One region of the Pseudoalteromonas sp. S327 genome, then DNA from elsewhere that is predicted to be linked to it. Evidence: predicted binding sites of a transcription regulator. Region 1 holds the regulator's gene; each other region holds the start of a gene.
What was found. The regulator sigma-54, encoded in region 1, starts transcription at its own class of promoters, with help from an activator protein. The targets are predictions, from matches to a motif close to GTTGGCACGNNNNTNGNNT.
Positions count from the first base shown of each region.

Region 2: a site for sigma-54 is predicted at 1,748-1,766, ahead of flgJ (flagellar assembly peptidoglycan hydrolase FlgJ). Genes of this name have one in related genera too.
Region 3: a site for sigma-54 is predicted at 2,377-2,395, ahead of fliE (flagellar hook-basal body complex protein FliE). Genes of this name have one in related genera too.
Region 4: a site for sigma-54 is predicted at 2,059-2,077, ahead of CWB60_RS11350 (EF-hand domain-containing protein). Genes of this name have one in related genera too.

Region 1 is NZ_PNDP01000033.1:48,409-52,714, forward strand. Features, by position in the region: gene rapZ (RNase adapter RapZ) at 1-334, opposite strand, end outside; gene CWB60_RS10485 (PTS sugar transporter subunit IIA) at 354-806, opposite strand; gene hpf (ribosome hibernation promoting factor) at 811-1,098, opposite strand; gene CWB60_RS10495 (RNA polymerase factor sigma-54) at 1,126-2,625, opposite strand; gene lptB (LPS export ABC transporter ATP-binding protein) at 2,695-3,420, opposite strand; gene lptA (lipopolysaccharide transport periplasmic protein LptA) at 3,417-3,965, opposite strand; gene lptC (LPS export ABC transporter periplasmic protein LptC) at 3,955-4,306, opposite strand, start outside.
Region 2 is NZ_PNDP01000005.1:14,278-18,583, reverse strand. Features, by position in the region: gene flgK (flagellar hook-associated protein FlgK) at 1-692, opposite strand, end outside; gene flgJ (flagellar assembly peptidoglycan hydrolase FlgJ) at 694-1,710, opposite strand; gene CWB60_RS02805 (flagellar basal body P-ring protein FlgI) at 1,846-2,940, opposite strand; gene flgH (flagellar basal body L-ring protein FlgH) at 2,952-3,635, opposite strand; gene flgG (flagellar basal-body rod protein FlgG) at 3,656-4,306, opposite strand, start outside.
Region 3 is NZ_PNDP01000005.1:30,938-35,243, reverse strand. Features, by position in the region: gene fliG (flagellar motor switch protein FliG) at 1-273, opposite strand, end outside; gene fliF (flagellar basal-body MS-ring/collar protein FliF) at 266-1,981, opposite strand; gene fliE (flagellar hook-basal body complex protein FliE) at 2,002-2,334, opposite strand; gene CWB60_RS02870 (sigma-54-dependent transcriptional regulator) at 2,507-3,931, opposite strand; gene CWB60_RS02865 (sensor histidine kinase) at 3,928-4,306, opposite strand, start outside.
Region 4 is NZ_PNDP01000035.1:46,587-50,892, reverse strand. Features, by position in the region: gene rluB (23S rRNA pseudouridine(2605) synthase RluB) at 1-759, opposite strand, end outside; gene scpB (SMC-Scp complex subunit ScpB) at 756-1,346, opposite strand; gene CWB60_RS11350 (EF-hand domain-containing protein) at 1,498-2,019, opposite strand; gene CWB60_RS11345 (hypothetical protein) at 2,241-2,672, opposite strand; gene xthA (exodeoxyribonuclease III) at 2,914-3,720, shown strand; gene CWB60_RS11335 (energy-coupling factor ABC transporter permease) at 3,726-4,306, shown strand, end outside.

The sequences.
Region 1 (4,306 bases):
GCGGCAGCGAATCGATGGATAAAGGGTGTAATCTGCGTGTTTCTGAAAAACGTTTGATCAGTGTTTGATCATCACTATCTAAATAAAACAGTGTGGGTTTAGCAAAGTCAGGAAGGTACTCGAGAATATCGTTAAATTCGTCTTGTTCTTTGGGGATATTACGAACATCTATACTAACGGCTATTTTGTCATAGTTATCTGAAACACTTCGCACTAAAGAGGGCAGTAAGTTGACCGGAATATTATCTACGCAATAATAGCCTAAATCTTCAACCACGCGTAAAGCAACCGACTTACCTGAACCAGAACGGCCGCTTATGATAATTAACTCCATTTATAGCCCTTAATATTTACTACGATTGATCAACAATTACTTGATACAGCTCAGCATCGGTTTTAGCACTGCGCAGCTGTTTACAAAATTCTTTGTTGCTCAGTTTATCAGCTATGGTTGCCAGAGTCTTTAGGTGCTGTTGGTTATCGCCATCTGGTACGATGAGTGCAACAAAAATATCAACAGGGCAGTTATCAATAGCGTCAAAGTTAACAGGCGTGTCGCTAACAAGTACTAAAGCCAGCGGCTCTTCTACGCCACCCATTCTGCCATGAGGAATGGCGATACCCCGGCCAATACCAGTACTGCCTAGCTTTTCTCTGCTTGCCAGCGCATTAAGAATATCTTGTTGTGGTAAGTAGGGGAGCTTTTCATGAGCTAGCTCACTGATAAACTCTAAAATTCTTTTTTTACTACTAAAAAGGACCGCAGCTTTGCTGCAGTCCTGGCATACTAATGTACTTAATTTCATAATATTAGTGTCTAGCAAGCTTCTCTTTATGTTTTATGACTTGACGATCGAGCTTGTCAATCAACGAGTCTATAGCGGCATACATATCTTGGTGCTCTGTTGAGGCAAATAAATCTGCGCCACTTACATGAATAGTCGCTTCTGCTTTTTGGTTGAGTTTTTCTACATCGAGAATGACATGCACATTGCTAATATGATCTGAGTGCCTTTCTAGCTTTGCAAATTTATTATTTACATAGTCTCTAAGTGAATCAGTTACTTCTACGTGACGACCAGTTAGGTTTAGTTGCATAAGCATTTCCTCTTTGTTTTTTACGTCTTATATCAAACTCTTTCTCTGATTTGACGGTGGAATAGCTAGCGATTCACGGTATTTTGCTATTGTGCGTCTAGCTACTTTAATTCCTTGCTCTGCCAATATATCCGCAATTTTACTATCACTCAATGGTTTAGCTGAGTTTTCCGCGGCAATTAGCTTTTTAATTAGGGCACGTATTGCGGTTGATGAACACTCACCGCCGTTTTCAGTGCTTACGTGGCTTGAGAAAAAATACTTAAGCTCAAAAATACCACGTGGCGTATGCATATATTTTTGCGTAGTAACACGCGAAATTGTCGATTCATGCATTTCTACCATTTCAGCAACATCGTTTAAAACCATTGGCTTCATTGCTTCTGGGCCATGTTCAAAAAATGCCTGTTGCTGTTTTACAATACAGTTTGTTACCTTAAGCAGCGTGTCGTTTCTGCTTTCAAGGCTTTTTATAAACCATTTAGCTTCTTGTAAGTGAGAGCGAATAAATTGGCTATCACCACTTGATTTTACGGTACGTGACATAGCCGCGTACTGACTATTTACGCGTATTTTTGGCATGCTATCTGGGTTTAGCTCTACCACCCAGCGGCCTTTTATTTTTTTAACCGACACATCCGGTATTACATACTCCGACTCTTCCCTTACTATTGTATCTGCAGGTTTTGGGTTGAGGGTATGTATTAGGGTCATGACCTCTTTAAGCTCGTCTTCTTTAAGCTTAGTCTTTTTCATTAATGTACGATAGTCGCGTGCCGCTAATAGATCAATGTGATCGGTTAAGATCATTTTAGTTTGTTCTATAAAAGGGGTGTCTTTATCAAACTGGTTTAGCTGAATACACAAGCACTCTTGTAAACTGCGCGCGGCTATACCTACAGGGTCAAATAACTGAATACGCTTTAAAACGGCTTCTATTTCGTCAAGTTCAACTTCAACTTCGTCATTGTTTTCTTGGTTAAAGCTCTCTAAAATTTCTTCGCAACTTAGCGTTAAAATACCCGAGTCATCTACAGCTTCTACAATGGCAATAGCAATGGCTTCGTCAGTTGGGCTAAAAGGAGTAAGCTGAAGCTGCCACATTAAATACTCATGTAGCGTTTCAGTAGAGGCACCTTGATAAATAGACTCATCTTCCGGCATTGGGCCTGAGGATGCCGCAGGGGCTGCGCTCATGTACTCATCCCAGGTTACATCCATTGCCATATCATCGCTAACGGTGTCTTTATTTAAAGCTTCGCCACTGTCTTGCTCGTACTCGCTGGTTGTATCGTCAGCCGATGCGCTTACGGTTACATCATCCGTATCTGCTTTTTGTTCATTTTTTCCAGCCGACTCTTCCGTGTAATCTTGCTCTTCTACTTCTAATAGCGGGTTGCTATCAAGTGCTTCTTGTATTTCTTGCTGGAGATCCAATGTACTGAGCTGCAGCAAGCGAATCGCTTGTTGCAATTGTGGAGTCATTGTAAGTTGCTGGCCCATGCGCAGCTGTAATGATTGCCTCATGTATCTCTAACAATCCTTTTATGTTGTTATAATTAATATTAGCAGATGCTTGTAGGTGTGGCTTAAATGTTACAGCCTAAATTGCTCGCCTAAATAAACATCGCGTACAGTTTTGTCATTTAATACGTGTTCTGGGGTACCAGATGCAATTAGCTCCCCATGAGAAACAATGTAGGCTTTTTCACAAACATCAAGGGTTTCTCTTACATTGTGATCGGTAATTAATACGCCAATGCCACGGTTTTTAAGATGTTCTATTATTTTCTTTATATCTAACACTGAAATCGGATCAACACCAGCAAAAGGCTCATCCAATAAAATAAATTTGGGGTTCGCTGCCAGTGCTCTGGCAATTTCTACACGGCGGCGTTCACCACCAGAAAGCGCCATACCTTGGCTATCGCGAATATGCTGAATACTAAATTCATCAAGTAAGTTGTTGAGCGTTTCTTCTCGCGCGGCTTTATTGAGCTCTTTACGCGTTTCTAAAATAGCCATTAAGTTTTGATAAACTGTCAGCTTTCTAAATATTGATGACTCTTGCGGCAAATAGCCAATGCCTAAGCGGGCGCGGCTGTGCATAGGTAATAACGTAATGTCGTTATCATCAATAGAAATTTTACCTTTGTCGCTAGGTACTAATCCTACAATCATGTAAAAGGTGGTGGTTTTACCTGCGCCATTAGGGCCCAATAAGCCAACAATGCTGCCGGCTTCTACCTCAAGGCCTACATTTTTTACAACTTGGCGGCCTTTATAGCTTTTTGCTAATAGTTCTGCTTTTAAGGTGCTCATGGTTGACCTTCGTTACCTGTTTTTTCTTTAATTTTTGCTTCAACAGGCACTAAAATTGTGTGGACACGATCCGTGGAGTTTTCGTCTTTTTCTGCGCTAATAAGCTGCTGCTGCATATCGTAGGTAATACTTTTAGCATTAATTTTTTGACCGGCTTGTGCGACTTCAGCATCGCCAACAAGCGTTAAAAAGCGCTTTGCTACGTCGTAACGTACTTCGTTTGCACTGGCGCTCATTACGGTACCATCGTCTTGTTTTTCTTCGAAGTAGGCTGGGCTGCCAGTGGCAATAAGGAGTTGTTTGTTATCCCCTAAGTCTTCACGTTTATGTACTTCAAGTCGGTCGGCTGTAATTTTGCGATTACCATGCACAATTTCGACGTTCTTTTCAAAAATACCTACGTTTTCTTTAAGTTGGCCTTCTTGACGGTCTGCACTAATAGAAATTTGATTTGCTGGCGGTTGAGCAGCAGGCTCAGCAGCAGAGGCGCTAAATGCAAGCATTAGCGATGGGATAATAAGTATTTTAGTGAGTTTATTGGTCATAATATATTGTTCGCGTATGGTTAATTAGTTTTATTACTTCGGTTTTTAAATCGGCTTCAAGGCCTTTCCCGACAATTTTTAAATTAGGCCCAGTGACAACCACTGGCTGCTCAGAGCGCATTGTTAGCGCTTTAATGTCGACTTCGATGTTATCGGCATTGATGTTATCTATCATGGCGTTATCAACTAAATTTTTAGCAACCACATTGCCTTCTAAAATAAGTTGTTTATCTTCGTAAAGCGTTGCTTCGTCTGCATTTATTCGCCATGTTTGCTTTTCGTTATACAAGGTGAAAATAGGTTTTTCAAAAAATGTAAAACCAAGCTGTTGGTACAGCTCC
Region 2 (4,306 bases), on a different contig from region 1:
TTTTCCATAACTAAAGATTCACCGCTGCCCATAAAGACGAGTTTTTCGCCATTAGGGCCATCAAGTGTTTCTATATCAACAAGCTCTGATAATTCACGAATCGCTAAGTCGCGCTGGTTATAAATAGAGCTTGCGCTTGATGCGTTATTTGTGCCATTTACGACTGCAATTTCTTGGTTTAACGTATTTATATTTTGGATGAGTGAGTTGGCTTCTTCAGAAAAAATCTCAAGCTGCTCATTCACTATACCTTGTTGCTCAAGCACGATACCCGAAAGCCTATCCATTTGATCAACTAAGCTTTGCGCATCGGTCATTACTAATGAGCGAGCAACCGACGAAGAGGGCTGGTTTAGCGCCTCTTGCACGTTATTAAATAATGAATTTATGCCCGTTGATAAGTTATTAGACTCTTCTGAAAAAATAGTATCAACACGGTTGGCTTCTGTTACAAATTGATCAAAAAACGATTTATTTGACGTGTCGCGGTTTAACTGCGACTGGGCAAACTCGTTCAATAACCTGTATGTTTCGCCGCGACCTACTTGGTTATCAACCATCGTGGTAAATTCAGTGCGCTCACGTACGTAGCCTTCTGTATTTACATTGGTGATGTTTTTACTGGTCGTTTGCAACAGCTCAGAGCTTGAACGCACCCCAGCACTGGCAATATTTAATAAACTAAACGACATATTACTTCACTCCTTGGGTAAACGCGCTTGTTGCAATATTTTTAAGCTCACTGCTATTTAGCACTTTTTTTATTTTACTCGCGTAATTAGGATCGGTTGCATAGCCTGCTTTTTGTAGCGAATCTAAAAATTCGGTTGGCTGCGCTGTTTTTTGTAATGCTTCTTCGTAGCGTGGGTTTTGCGTTAAAAAATCGACAAAGTCGTTCACGCTTTCTTTTATAGAATCGTAAGCTCTAAAACTTGCTTGCTTTTTAACAGGGGTACCTTGCTCAAATTCAAGCGTTACTTTACTTGCTTTATCGCCTTCCCAGCTTTTATCTGATTTAATATTGAACAGGTTATTTGAGCTATTCCCGTCGCTTTTATTAATAATATGCTTACCCCAACCCGTCTCAAGTGCCGCTTGGGCCACCATTACTGCAGGGTTTAAACCAATTTTTTCTGCCGCTGTTTTAGCATGCTCCCACACTGCACTAACAAACTCTTCAGCATTATTAAACGACGACTGCTGTGTAGGCTGTGTTGTGGTTTTAGTTTGTGTTGCCGCACTGCTGACTACTAAGTCATCTTTATTTGCTTGCTTTACACTGTGCCCCTTTTCGTGCGGCAGTTCAGAGCCTGCGCGTTTATCACTCATAAAGTCGTTAGTAGTTCTTAATACTGAGCCAGGCATAAAGTTCTCAGCATCTGGTGAGAGCTGCTGAACAATTAAATCAGCCAAACCTAAAGACCCATTTGATGAAAGCTCAGAAGAGAGCTGCTGATCGTGCATTTCTTCAAAAAACTTTACGCCGCTAGAGTTAAACGGACTGTCTTCATCTTCAAATGCTTCGTTGGCTTTACGCATCCCTTTTAGAAGCATTTGGGTAAAAATAGCTTCAAATTGTGCCGCTGCTTTTTTTAGCGCCGCTTTAGAGGCATCAGTAGATGCATCACCGCTGTTTAAAGCGTCTTGACGTAAAGTATTAAGATTACTTAAATCAAAAAAGTTTTGCTTATCGAGGTGATTTGTTTCCATCAGCTTTTTGACACAAAAATGAATAATGCTTTAAGAAATGCAAAAATTGAGCCAAAGAAAGGTAAACAGTAAAAAGCTTAAGTACCTTTTGAGTACTTAAGCTTTATTTGGAAGGGTAAACATTCTTAAAAATAATTAAATAACAACAAGCTGCCCGTTAATTGCACCCGCTTCTTTAAGCGCTTCTAAAATAGCCATTAGGTCTCCAGGTGCTGCGCCTACTTCATTTATAGCACGCACTAAGTCATCTAAGCTAACGCCGGGGTTAAATACAAACGCACGAGAATCATCTTGATTAACGTCAATAATACTTTGCTGTGTAACAACGGTTTCGCCTTCTGCTAATGGATTAGGCTGCGTTACATTTTGCTGTTCAGCAATTGTGACTGTTAGGCCGCCATGGGTTATTGCCGCAGGCTGTAGCTTCACATTTTTGCCAATGACAATCGTTCCCGTACGTGAATTAACAATAATTTTGGCTGAAGTGTCAGCAGGCTTAAACTCTAGGTTTTCAAGCGTTGATAAATAAGACACTCGTTGCGATGCATCACGTGGCGCAATAACGCGTACTGAGGCAGCGTCAATAGCTTGTGCACTATTAGGGCCTACCAAGTTGTTAATTGTTGCTTCTAAACGTTTTGCCGTTGTAAAGTCTGGGCGGTTTAAGTTAAAAGTAATGTAGTCGCCTTGCATAAAAGGGCTTTTAACTTCGCGTTCAACAGTGGCTCCGTTAGGTACGCGGCCAACTGTCGGGGTGTTAATGACCACTTTACTGCCATCAAGCCCTTGTGCTCCTAAACCACCCACAATTAGGCTACCTTGTGCTATGGCGTATACGTTTCCATCCACCCCTTTTAAAAAAGTTTGGAGCAAGGTGCCGCCACGTAAACTGCCTGCACTGCCAATAGAAGATACCGTAATATCAATTGTTTGACCCGGCTTTCTAAACGGCGGAAGCTCAGCATGGACTGCCACTGCTGCTACGTTTTTAATTTTAGGGCTTTGTGTTGAAGGCAGCGTAATACCAAAACTGTTTAGCATGCCTCTAAAACTTTGTTGCGTGTAAGAGTTTTGCTCTCCAGTACCAGGTAGCCCCACCACTAAACCATAGCCAACCAATTGGTTAGCACGTACGCCTTCAACCATAGAGACATCTTTTATACGCTCGGCGCTGGCAGAAAATTGCCAGCCTAGCAGTATGATCAAAATAAACGCTTTAATGCTATTCATACTACTATCCTCTAAAACGGAAATAACGAGCTACTAAAGAAACGTGTTAACCACCCTGGGCTTTGCGCTTCTTGTGTTTGTCCTTTACCTGAATATTGAATTCGGGCATTAGCTATTCTATTCGACTCAACCGTGTTATCGGCGCTTACATCTTGCGGACGTACAAGCCCTTCGAGCCTAATAAACTCTTCGCCGGTGTTAAGTGTTAGCCATTTTTCACCACGAATAACTAAGTTACCATTGGGTAAAACACGCATAACATTCACCGAGATGTCGCCCACTAAACTGTTTGACTGATTTGATTTAGAGTCACCGGTAAATGATGAATCACTACCAATGCCAAACTGAATACTGTCGCCACCTATATTTACTGGTAAACCACCTAACCCAATAACGGGGTCTAGGCTGGCTTCGGTTTCTTTATCGGTTTCGGTTTTAGCGGCTTTTGTAGCTTGTGTTGACTCTTCAAGCTTAACGGTAATTATATCGCCGGTTCTAAGTGCTTTTTTGTCTGAATACAAATCATTAAATGTATTGGTGTTAAACAACGAACCCGTTGCAACAACAGGCTCTGCTACAGGCTCTGGGTACATGGGTGCGTAGTAGGGGTCATCTTGAACCACTTCACTATTTTGCGTAGAAACACAGCCACTTAAAAATAAGGTGCCTGCTGCAAATAAAATAACATTACGCATAACTATCCCCTTGTGCACGGTTATAACTGTTGATTGATGTAGCTCATCATTTCGTCAACGGCCGAGATTACTTTTGAGTTCATTTCGTAAACACGTTGAGTTTCGATAAGGTTAACCAATTCTTCCGTTACATTAACGTTTGATGTCTCAAGCGAGCCTTGAATAATAGTACCTAAGCCTTCTACACCTGGATTACCTTGAACAGGCGCACCACTAACAGCGGTTTCGGTGTAAAGGTTTTGACCAATTGGCTCAAGACCCGATGGATTAATAAAGTCACTAATTGTTAGCTGGCCAATTACCACGTTATCGGCTTGCCCTGCAACGCGTACAGATACTTCACCATCTTGAGAAACTGTAATTGATTGCGCATCATCGGGTACATTCATTTCGGGCTGAACAACAAAACCTGCACCTGAGGTAACAATGCGGCCGTCTTCATCGGTAGTAAATTGCCCATTACGCGAATACGCAATATTGCCATCGGGTTGCAGCACTTCAAAAAAGCCTTCGCCTGAAATCATCCAATCGAGTGAGTTTTCGGTGGTGAGCATATTACCTTGCGTAAACTCTTTTTGGTTAGCAACCACTTTTGCACCAGCGCCTAGCATTAGGCCAGATGGCAGCTCGGTATCTTGTGATGAGCGCCCGCCAGGTTGGTTGATGTTTTG
Region 3 (4,306 bases), on a different contig from region 1:
AATAAAGTCTTCTGACTGGAAGCCAATTGTACTAAAGCTTTGTATTTGTTCTATAAATAAATTGTGAACTGCGCTTATTTTAGATTGTGACAAGTCATCTAGCGCAGCCATTGCCATACCCACTTTTTGCACTTGCTTAGGCTCTAAGTGTTTAAGTATTTGCGCTGCATCTTCTTCAGATAAGCTCAATAAAAGAATTGCGGCTTTATCTACGCCATCTAACTTGTCAACATCAAACGCTGGCGGGAGTTGTTTTTGTTCTTGATCAGTCATCTTCTGTTAACCACGCTTTCACTACTTGTGATGAGAGTTCAGGTTCGTTCGCTACAAGTGCTCTTACCGCTTTAAGCAAATCTTCGTCGCCATGTAAATCTGGCAGCTGTAGTGTACCATCGCTTGAGAAGCCTACAGAAGCAGAATCAAAGTCTTTATTTAGCATATCTAGCGTGCTATCGCCAATATCCACCCCAGAGCTTAATGCATCTTCATCGTACTCTTCGAGCGTATCATCTGGGTATATTAAGCGTTTAAGCATAGGCTTAACAACTGCCATAATAAGCACAATAATAACCAGCGCACCCAGTACTAAGCGGACGATTTTCATAAACCAGTCCTGCTCCCACAGCGGTACTTCTAAGTCTAAATCAACTGCTTCGCGTACAAATGGCACGGTTACCACCTCTAATGCATCGCCGCGTTGCATATCAAAACCTACCCCACCTTGTAATAGGCGACGTATATTTGACAAAGCCTCTACCGAGCGCGGCGCCATGGTTGTTTCGCCGTTTTCACCTACTTTTGGCACATAATCAACGGCAACCGAGACGCTAATTCTGCGAATAACCCCTGTTTGTTGGCGCTTATGCGAAATGGTGGTGTCTAGCTCAAAGTTACGTGTAGCCTCTTTATGCACTCGGCTTGGGTTCGTTGCCGTACCAGCATTGCCTTGACCTGCCACTTCTGGAATAGTTGAATTCATAGGTGGCTGATTAGTCAGTGCCCCAGGAATTCCTACCGCTAAGCCACCAATGTTGTTCTCTTCAAATGTGGTTTCGCTTCTTACTGCTGGTAAGTCTGGGTTGTAGCGCTTTTGTGTTTCTTCTACTGAGCTAAAGTCCATGTTTAAATCAACTTGCGCCGTGTAGTTACCCAAGCCGACTACAGGAATAAGAATACTGTCTATTTTTTCTAAATACTCTTGCTCACGCTTTCTTTCAATGTCGTACTCTTTACGAGAGCGTGCTGCTAATGAGTCTTGTGAGCCTGAATTAAGTAAGCGGCCATTTTGATCTGTTACCGTAACACGTGAAGGCTCAAGCCCTTGTACTGCAGAGGCAATCATATCAACCACTGAGTCAATCTCTTCGCCATCAAGCATTCTGCCGCGCTTAAGAGTCAATACCACTGTGGCTGATGGCTTTTTCTCTCTGCGTGCAAATACGTTTTCTTTTGGAATGGCTAATAAAACTTTAGCGCGTGTTACGTTGTTTAATTCTTCTATGGTGCGGGCAAGTTGTTGTTCGCGGCCGTGTTTTAAGCGTTCACGCTCTAATCGTTGGCTAACACCAAAGCCCATATCTTGCATTATGATGTCGGTGCCTGAAGTAGGACCTTGCTCTAGGCCTTCACGGGCCATCAGCAATTTAATGTTTTGATACTCGCTTTCATCAACCGAAATTACGTTGCCGTCTAGTTCGTAGTCAATTTTTTGTGCATCTAAAAAATCAAGGGTTTGGATCAGCTCTTCTGTTGGCATTTTACCCAGCGGACGCATGTCTGGCTGACGTGCCCAAATAATCACAAATATGGCAATAGCTAAACAAATAGCCAGCGCAATAATAAGGGTAACTTGGCGAAGCACATCAACACCATTTAAGGCGCTTAAGTAGCCCGACTTTTGTTCTTGTTGCTCGTTATCTTCGCTTTGGTCAATACCGCCGCCAGCAAGAGCAAGATCTGTTGATTGATTAGATTGCGCCACAATAATTCTCCACTACCTACTTAAACAGGCATGTTCATAATTTCTTGGTATGACTCAACAAGTTTATTTCTTACTTGTACTGTAGCCTCAAATGCCACTGACGATTTTTGTGAGGCAATCATTGCCTCAGCAAGCGATACACTTCTATCACCCATTTCAACAGCCACTACTTTTTGTTTGGCATCTTGTTGTAAGCCATTAACCGTGTTTAATGCATCACTTAGTAAGTCACCAAATTGAGCAGACGATGTTGGCTGAGCTTGAGTAGGTAGCTTATTGATTTGATTTGTATGGCCTGCTTCTAAAGCCATTGATTGCATTTCTTGAAATAGCGCGCTGTTTTGAATTTTCATAATTTTCTCTGGCAAATGCAGTTAACGTTCATAAAGGGAATAAAGCACAAAGTGTGCCATAAAAATAAACCTTTAATTACATGAGGTTAACTATTATTTTTGAGAGTCAGAGATTTGACAACCCTAAACTAAGCGTGGTTAGTTTAGGGTTATATAGAAGAAAGGGATAAAGTTATGCGGGCAGCGAAATACCTAAATCGCGCATTTGCGCTAGTTTATAACGTAAAGTACGCGGACTGATCCCAAGTGTTTGGGCAACATCTTTACGTTTGCCTTGGCAGCGCGCTAGGGTCTCTAATATTATTTTATGCTCTTTATCTTTTAGCTCATCTTTATAGCTGCCAGTATCAACACTAGGCAGAGAGCTACTCGCCTCTGCAGGCGTTATTTTGTCATCATAATACGCGCCACTGGGAGTGTTCGCTTGTTCAGGCGCTATCTCCTGTTTAGGCGTACTGTTAATTGGCGCTTGCATTAAGTTTTCAATAAAAATAGCCTGTTCGCCAATTACATTGCCCGTTCGCAAAATAAGCGCACGTTGAATTACGTTATCAAGCTCGCGTACATTACCTGGCCATGCATGGCTTAGTAATTTTTGCTCAGCGGCACTATCAAGTGTTGCTAGCGGCTCTTTACTTTTAACTAAATGGCGCTCTATTAAATGCTTAGCCAATACTATTATATCCCCTGGGCGCTCACAGAGCGGTCGCCACATTAGGGGGAATACATTTAAGCGATAATATAAGTCTTCTCTAAATTGGTTATCTGCAACGGCTTCTTTTAGGTCGCGGTTACTGGTTGCGAGTACTCTTACGTCGAGTGAAATTGTTTTTCGGGCACCTAAACGCTCAACTTCACGCTCTTGCAATACCCGTAATAGCTTAGCTTGCAGCCCCAAGTCCATTTCGGTTATTTCATCAAGTAATATGGTGCCGCCTTGGGCTTGTTCAAACTTACCTGGGCATGCTTGTATTGCACCGGTAAACGCGCCTTTTTCGTAGCCAAATAAAGTGGCTTCAAGCATGTTTTCGGGAATAGCCGCACAGTTTATTGCCACAAAAGGCGCATCGCATCGGTTTGATTTATCGTGAATGTATCGCGCTAACACTTCTTTACCAGAGCCACTAGGGCCTAGCACCATAACACTTGCATCTGAGCGCGCCACTTTGCTCGCCAGTTCTAAAAGCGCAATACTGCTAGGGTCAGCAACAATTGGGCCGTCAGTGTCTTTTGGCTTTTCGGGTAAATACCGACTAACCATATTTAAAAGCACCTCAGGGGCAAATGGTTTAGCCATATAATCAATTGCGCCTAAGCGCATTGCCTCTACTGCATCATCAATCGTTGCATAGGCAGTCATCATTAATACGGGGAGATCTGGGTAGTTAAGCTTAATGCTTCTAAGTAAATCTAGGCCGCTCATTGCGCCCATTTGCACGTCGCTGACCACTAATGAAAACTCAGATTTTTTTAATTGGATCATGGCTTGCTCAGCACTATCGGCTGCAACACAGGCAATACCCGACATTTCTAACGTGTCTATGAGTGCTTCTCTTAAACCTGCATCATCTTCAACCACTAGTATTGTATTACTCATGCTGTTTTCTCCTGCGTTGAGGCCGTGCATATGGGCAGCAATAAACTAAAACATGCACCACCATTGGCATTATTAACCACTTCAACACGTCCTTGATGCGCATTAGCCACAGAGCTTACAACAGCAAGCCCAAGCCCTGTACCTTGGCTTTTTGTGGTATAAAACGGTTCAAAAATTTTCTCTATTTGGCTCAACTCTACACCAGGGCCGTTATCGCATACGCTAATACGCACGGTATCGGGTTCGCTGCTATCGCGCTGCGCTTTTAATGTCACCTGGGCTTGGCTGCCAATAATTTGAATACTATTGTGAATAAGGTTTTGAATAGCACTGGCCAGCGCGGTTTTATTACCGGTAATTTCTATGTCTGGCTCT
Region 4 (4,306 bases), on a different contig from region 1:
AGTTTGTGTTTCGCGGCCTAATTTAACGGTTTTGCGTAAATAGTTAACGGTTTCTAAATCAAGTTCAGCCCAGCCACCTTGAGGAAGGCGCTTATCTAGCTCTAATTTTCCGTAACGAATACGAATAAGTCGCGATACTTCTACATCCTGCGATTGCCATAAGCGGCGAACTTCGCGATTACGCCCTTCGTTTAGCGTTACATTGTACCAACGGTTAATGCCTTCGCCACCCAGTGATTTAACCGTTAAAAATTTAGCCGGACCATCTTCAAGCTCTACGCCACGCGTTAGGTTTTTAATGGTTTCATTGGTCACTTCACCGAATACACGGGCTGAATATTCACGCTCAACTTCATAACTTGGGTGCATTAAGCGGTTAGCTAACTCACCATCGTTGGTAAATAACATTAAACCAGCTGTGTTAATATCTAGTCGACCAACAGCAATCCAACGCTCACCGTCTATGCGTGGTAAACGGTCAAAAACAGTACGACGTCCTTCTGGGTCTTTACGTGTACTTAATTCCCCTTCTGGCTTGTTGTACATAATTACACGACAAATACGATCGGCTTTTTCTTCAATCTTTACGCTGTGGCCATCAACACGTATTAAGTCTGTTTCCTCAACACGGTCACCTAATTTAGCCACTTTACCATTAACACTAACGCGGTTTGCATCAATGTATTTTTCCATTTCACGTCGTGAGCCTACCCCTGCGCGGGCTAGGACTTTTTGTAACTTTTCACCTTGAATACTCATTCGGATGGTTCTCTCACAGAAGGATCACTTAATAACTGGTTTATTTTACTTTCCTGTTGCGCTGGCAATGCAGGGAGTTCATCTAAACCGGTTAACGAAAAATAATCTAAAAATAATTTTGTTGTTGCATAAAGCGCTGGTTTACCAGGTACTTCTTTATGCCCTACTACTTTAACCCACTCTCGCTCAAGAAGGGTTTTAATAATTGCTGATCCGGTTGTTACGCCTCGTACTTGCTCTATTTCACCACGCGTTATTGGTTGCCTGTAGGCAATTAACGACAAAGTTTCTAGTAGTGCGCGAGAGTACTTAGGTGCCCGTTCTTGCCATAAATTACTAAGCCAAGGGCTTAAACTACTACACGCTTGAAAGCGATAGCCACTGCCTACTTCAACTAGCTTGATGCCACGTGTTTGGTAGTGGGTATGTATAGCGTCTATTGCAGTGTTAATTCGTGACATAGAAATAGCTAAATCAGCAAGTACAGTATCTTTTAAGTGGCGTTTGCTAACAGGTTTGTCTGCGACAAATATAGCCGCTTCAATGATCTCAATTAATTGTTCATCACTAATTCGACGACCCGCCATAATATTTTGCTTTGCCCTTTAAAATACGTAGCCATCTATTATGACAGAACATCGCAAAAGGGGGAAAATATATCTGCTTTTAAAACAAATTAAATGCACAAAAAAGCCAGCAATTAATGCTGGCTCTTATGTGTAGCGTATTTAGCTAATATTAGCTGTTTTTATAATGCTTTAGTGCATCATCTTCAGCAACGGCTTTACCGTATTTGCTAATGTAGCCTTTAAACTCACCTTTACTGATGCGTTTATCATTGTTGCCATCCATGTAACCAAAATGGTTTGAAATATCATCATCGTCAGCTTCTTCTACTGAGATGTAACCATTTTTGTCGTTATCTAAACTTCCAAAATCATTTTCGATTTTATCAAATTTAGCTATTTTAGCTTTAAACGCCGACTCACTTACTTCGCTGTCAGTCGCTACCTTACCGGTATTTAACTGCATGTAAGTGTTAAATTCTTTACGACTGATCTCGTTATCCATATTGGTATCAATATTTGAAAAGTGGCCCCAGATGCTATCGTCATCTGCTTCTACTTTTGAAATATAACCATCACTGTCGTTATCTAAACTTGCAAAATCGCTATCGATTTTTTCAAGGCCTTGGTTTGAGGCACATGCGGCTAAACTTAACGAAGCTAAAATAGTTGTTGCGAGTGTTAACTTTTTCATAAGACGTATCCTTGTAGTTAGTAAATGTCACTTTAACTAATACAAGTCCAATGCCAAAGTGCACAAGCCGCCAACAATCAATAGGTTACGTGTATTTAGCTTATTTTATATACATTAATCAACTACTTAGCTTTGCAATGATTGCTGCATACCTTGTAATTTTTGCAAAAAAATACCCAGTACAAACTGGGTATTATTTTAATCTACATGTTACCGCGCAATTAGATTGCTGCGTTTTGGTAACGCTTTACAAATTCAGTTACGTTTTGTCCGTTACACTTTAATGAGTTTAAGTTACCGATTTTTTGGCGAACAGGCGCAAGGCCTTGCTTTAACGCTGTGATACATAACTGTGTTTCTTGGTGTGCATCTTTTGCAAACACTTCAACTTTTGATTCAGCAGCTTGGTTAGACGTTACTTTTTTAGCAATGTCGCGAATATCTTGACCATTACATAAAACACTTTTAGAAAAACGCGATAAGTATACACCGTGTTGTGCTGCTTCTTTACGCGCTGCGCTAAAGCCTTCATTTGCACTTAATACACATAATTTAGATTCAAGTTTATTATCTTGGCTAAAGTAAGTGTTGCTTTTTGCTGATACAGACGCAGAGGCTAATAAAGCAGTAGCTAAAAGTAATTGTGTTTTCATGAGAGAGATCCTATTTGAACGACTAAACAAGTAATTTTTGCGCATTATATATTCAATAATTACGAGATCAATTGAATTTTTTATTTATTTAAATAATTAATAAAGCATTTACAATGTTTAAACTTTACGCACCAATTGATCAACATTTGCGCAGCTATTTTCTCATTTCGATCATGTTATGTAGGCTTATTTACTGATACAATTTAGTTATAAAAACAGAGTCTAATTAAAGGTAAATTTTATGAAGGTTATTTCTTTCAATATCAATGGTCTGCGAGCTCGCTTACACCAGTTACAAGCAATTATAGATAAACACCAGCCAGACATTATTGGTTTGCAAGAAATTAAAGTTCATGATGAGGCGTTCCCTCTCGAGGACGTACAAAAAATGGGTTACCACGTTTATTTTCATGGTCAAAAAGCGCACTACGGTGTGGCAATGTTATGCAAAAATGAGCCTAAATCGGTCTTAAAAGGTTTTGCCAGCGACACTGAAGAAGCACAAAAACGCATGATAAGTGTGACAGTTGAGCAAGAAAATGGCCGCGACCTAACGGTAATGAATGGTTATTTCCCACAAGGCGATAATATAAATCACGAAACAAAATTCCCTTATAAGCGCCAGTTTTACAAAGATTTAATGACCCATTTAGAAACAAACCACACGCCCGATGAAGACGTTATCGTTATGGGCGATATCAATATTTCGCCTACCGATTTAGATATTGGTATTGGTGAAGTAAACGCTAAACGCTGGCTTAAAACAGGTAAGTGCTCGTTTCAACCAGAGGAGCGCGAATGGCTTGCTAAATTATTAAATTGGGGCTTTAAAGATACCTTCAGAGAGCAAAACCCTGATACAAGCGACAAATACTCGTGGTTTGATTATCGCTCTAAAGGGTTTGTAGATAATCGTGGCCTACGCATTGATGTTGTACTTGCTACCCATGCCCTTGCCGAGCGATGTATTGATACCGGCATAGATTACGAATTACGCGGCATAGAAAAGCCCTCTGACCATGCGCCAATTTGGTCAACCTTTAAATAATTGCTATGTTAACGCTTAAAATGCAAGGGCTACTTTGGGCCCTTGTTTTAATTATTACCTTTATAAGCGTAGAAAAAAATACCTATAAAGCACTTTATAAAACGCCTGCACGGCAAATAGGGGTACTTGCGTGTGCGTTAGTGTTTGCCATGTTATGGCAAATTAAAGCGGGTATTTTAAGCGGTCTTGATTTACACATTTTAGGTGTAACTGCCGCAACGCTAATTTTAGGGTGGCGCCTTGCTATTTTAAGTAGCCTACTGGCCAGTGCCCTATTGGCAGCTTTTGCAAACATTGATCTTAATCTTTTGCCCATGCAAATACTGTTTGGTGCATTTATTCCTACATTATTAAGCTACCTTGGCTTTATAATGAGTTATCAGTATTTACCGCGTCACTTTTTTGTTTATATTTTTGTATGCTCTTTTATATTGGCAGGCTTTATTGCATGTCTAAAAATAAGCTTTGGGGCTTTGTTTTATTTGCTTATAGGGCAATATAATTGGCAGGAATTGGCAGATAATTACGTATACCTAAGTGCTATCATTTGGTTTCCTGAGGCAATGCTCAACGGTATGGCCATTAC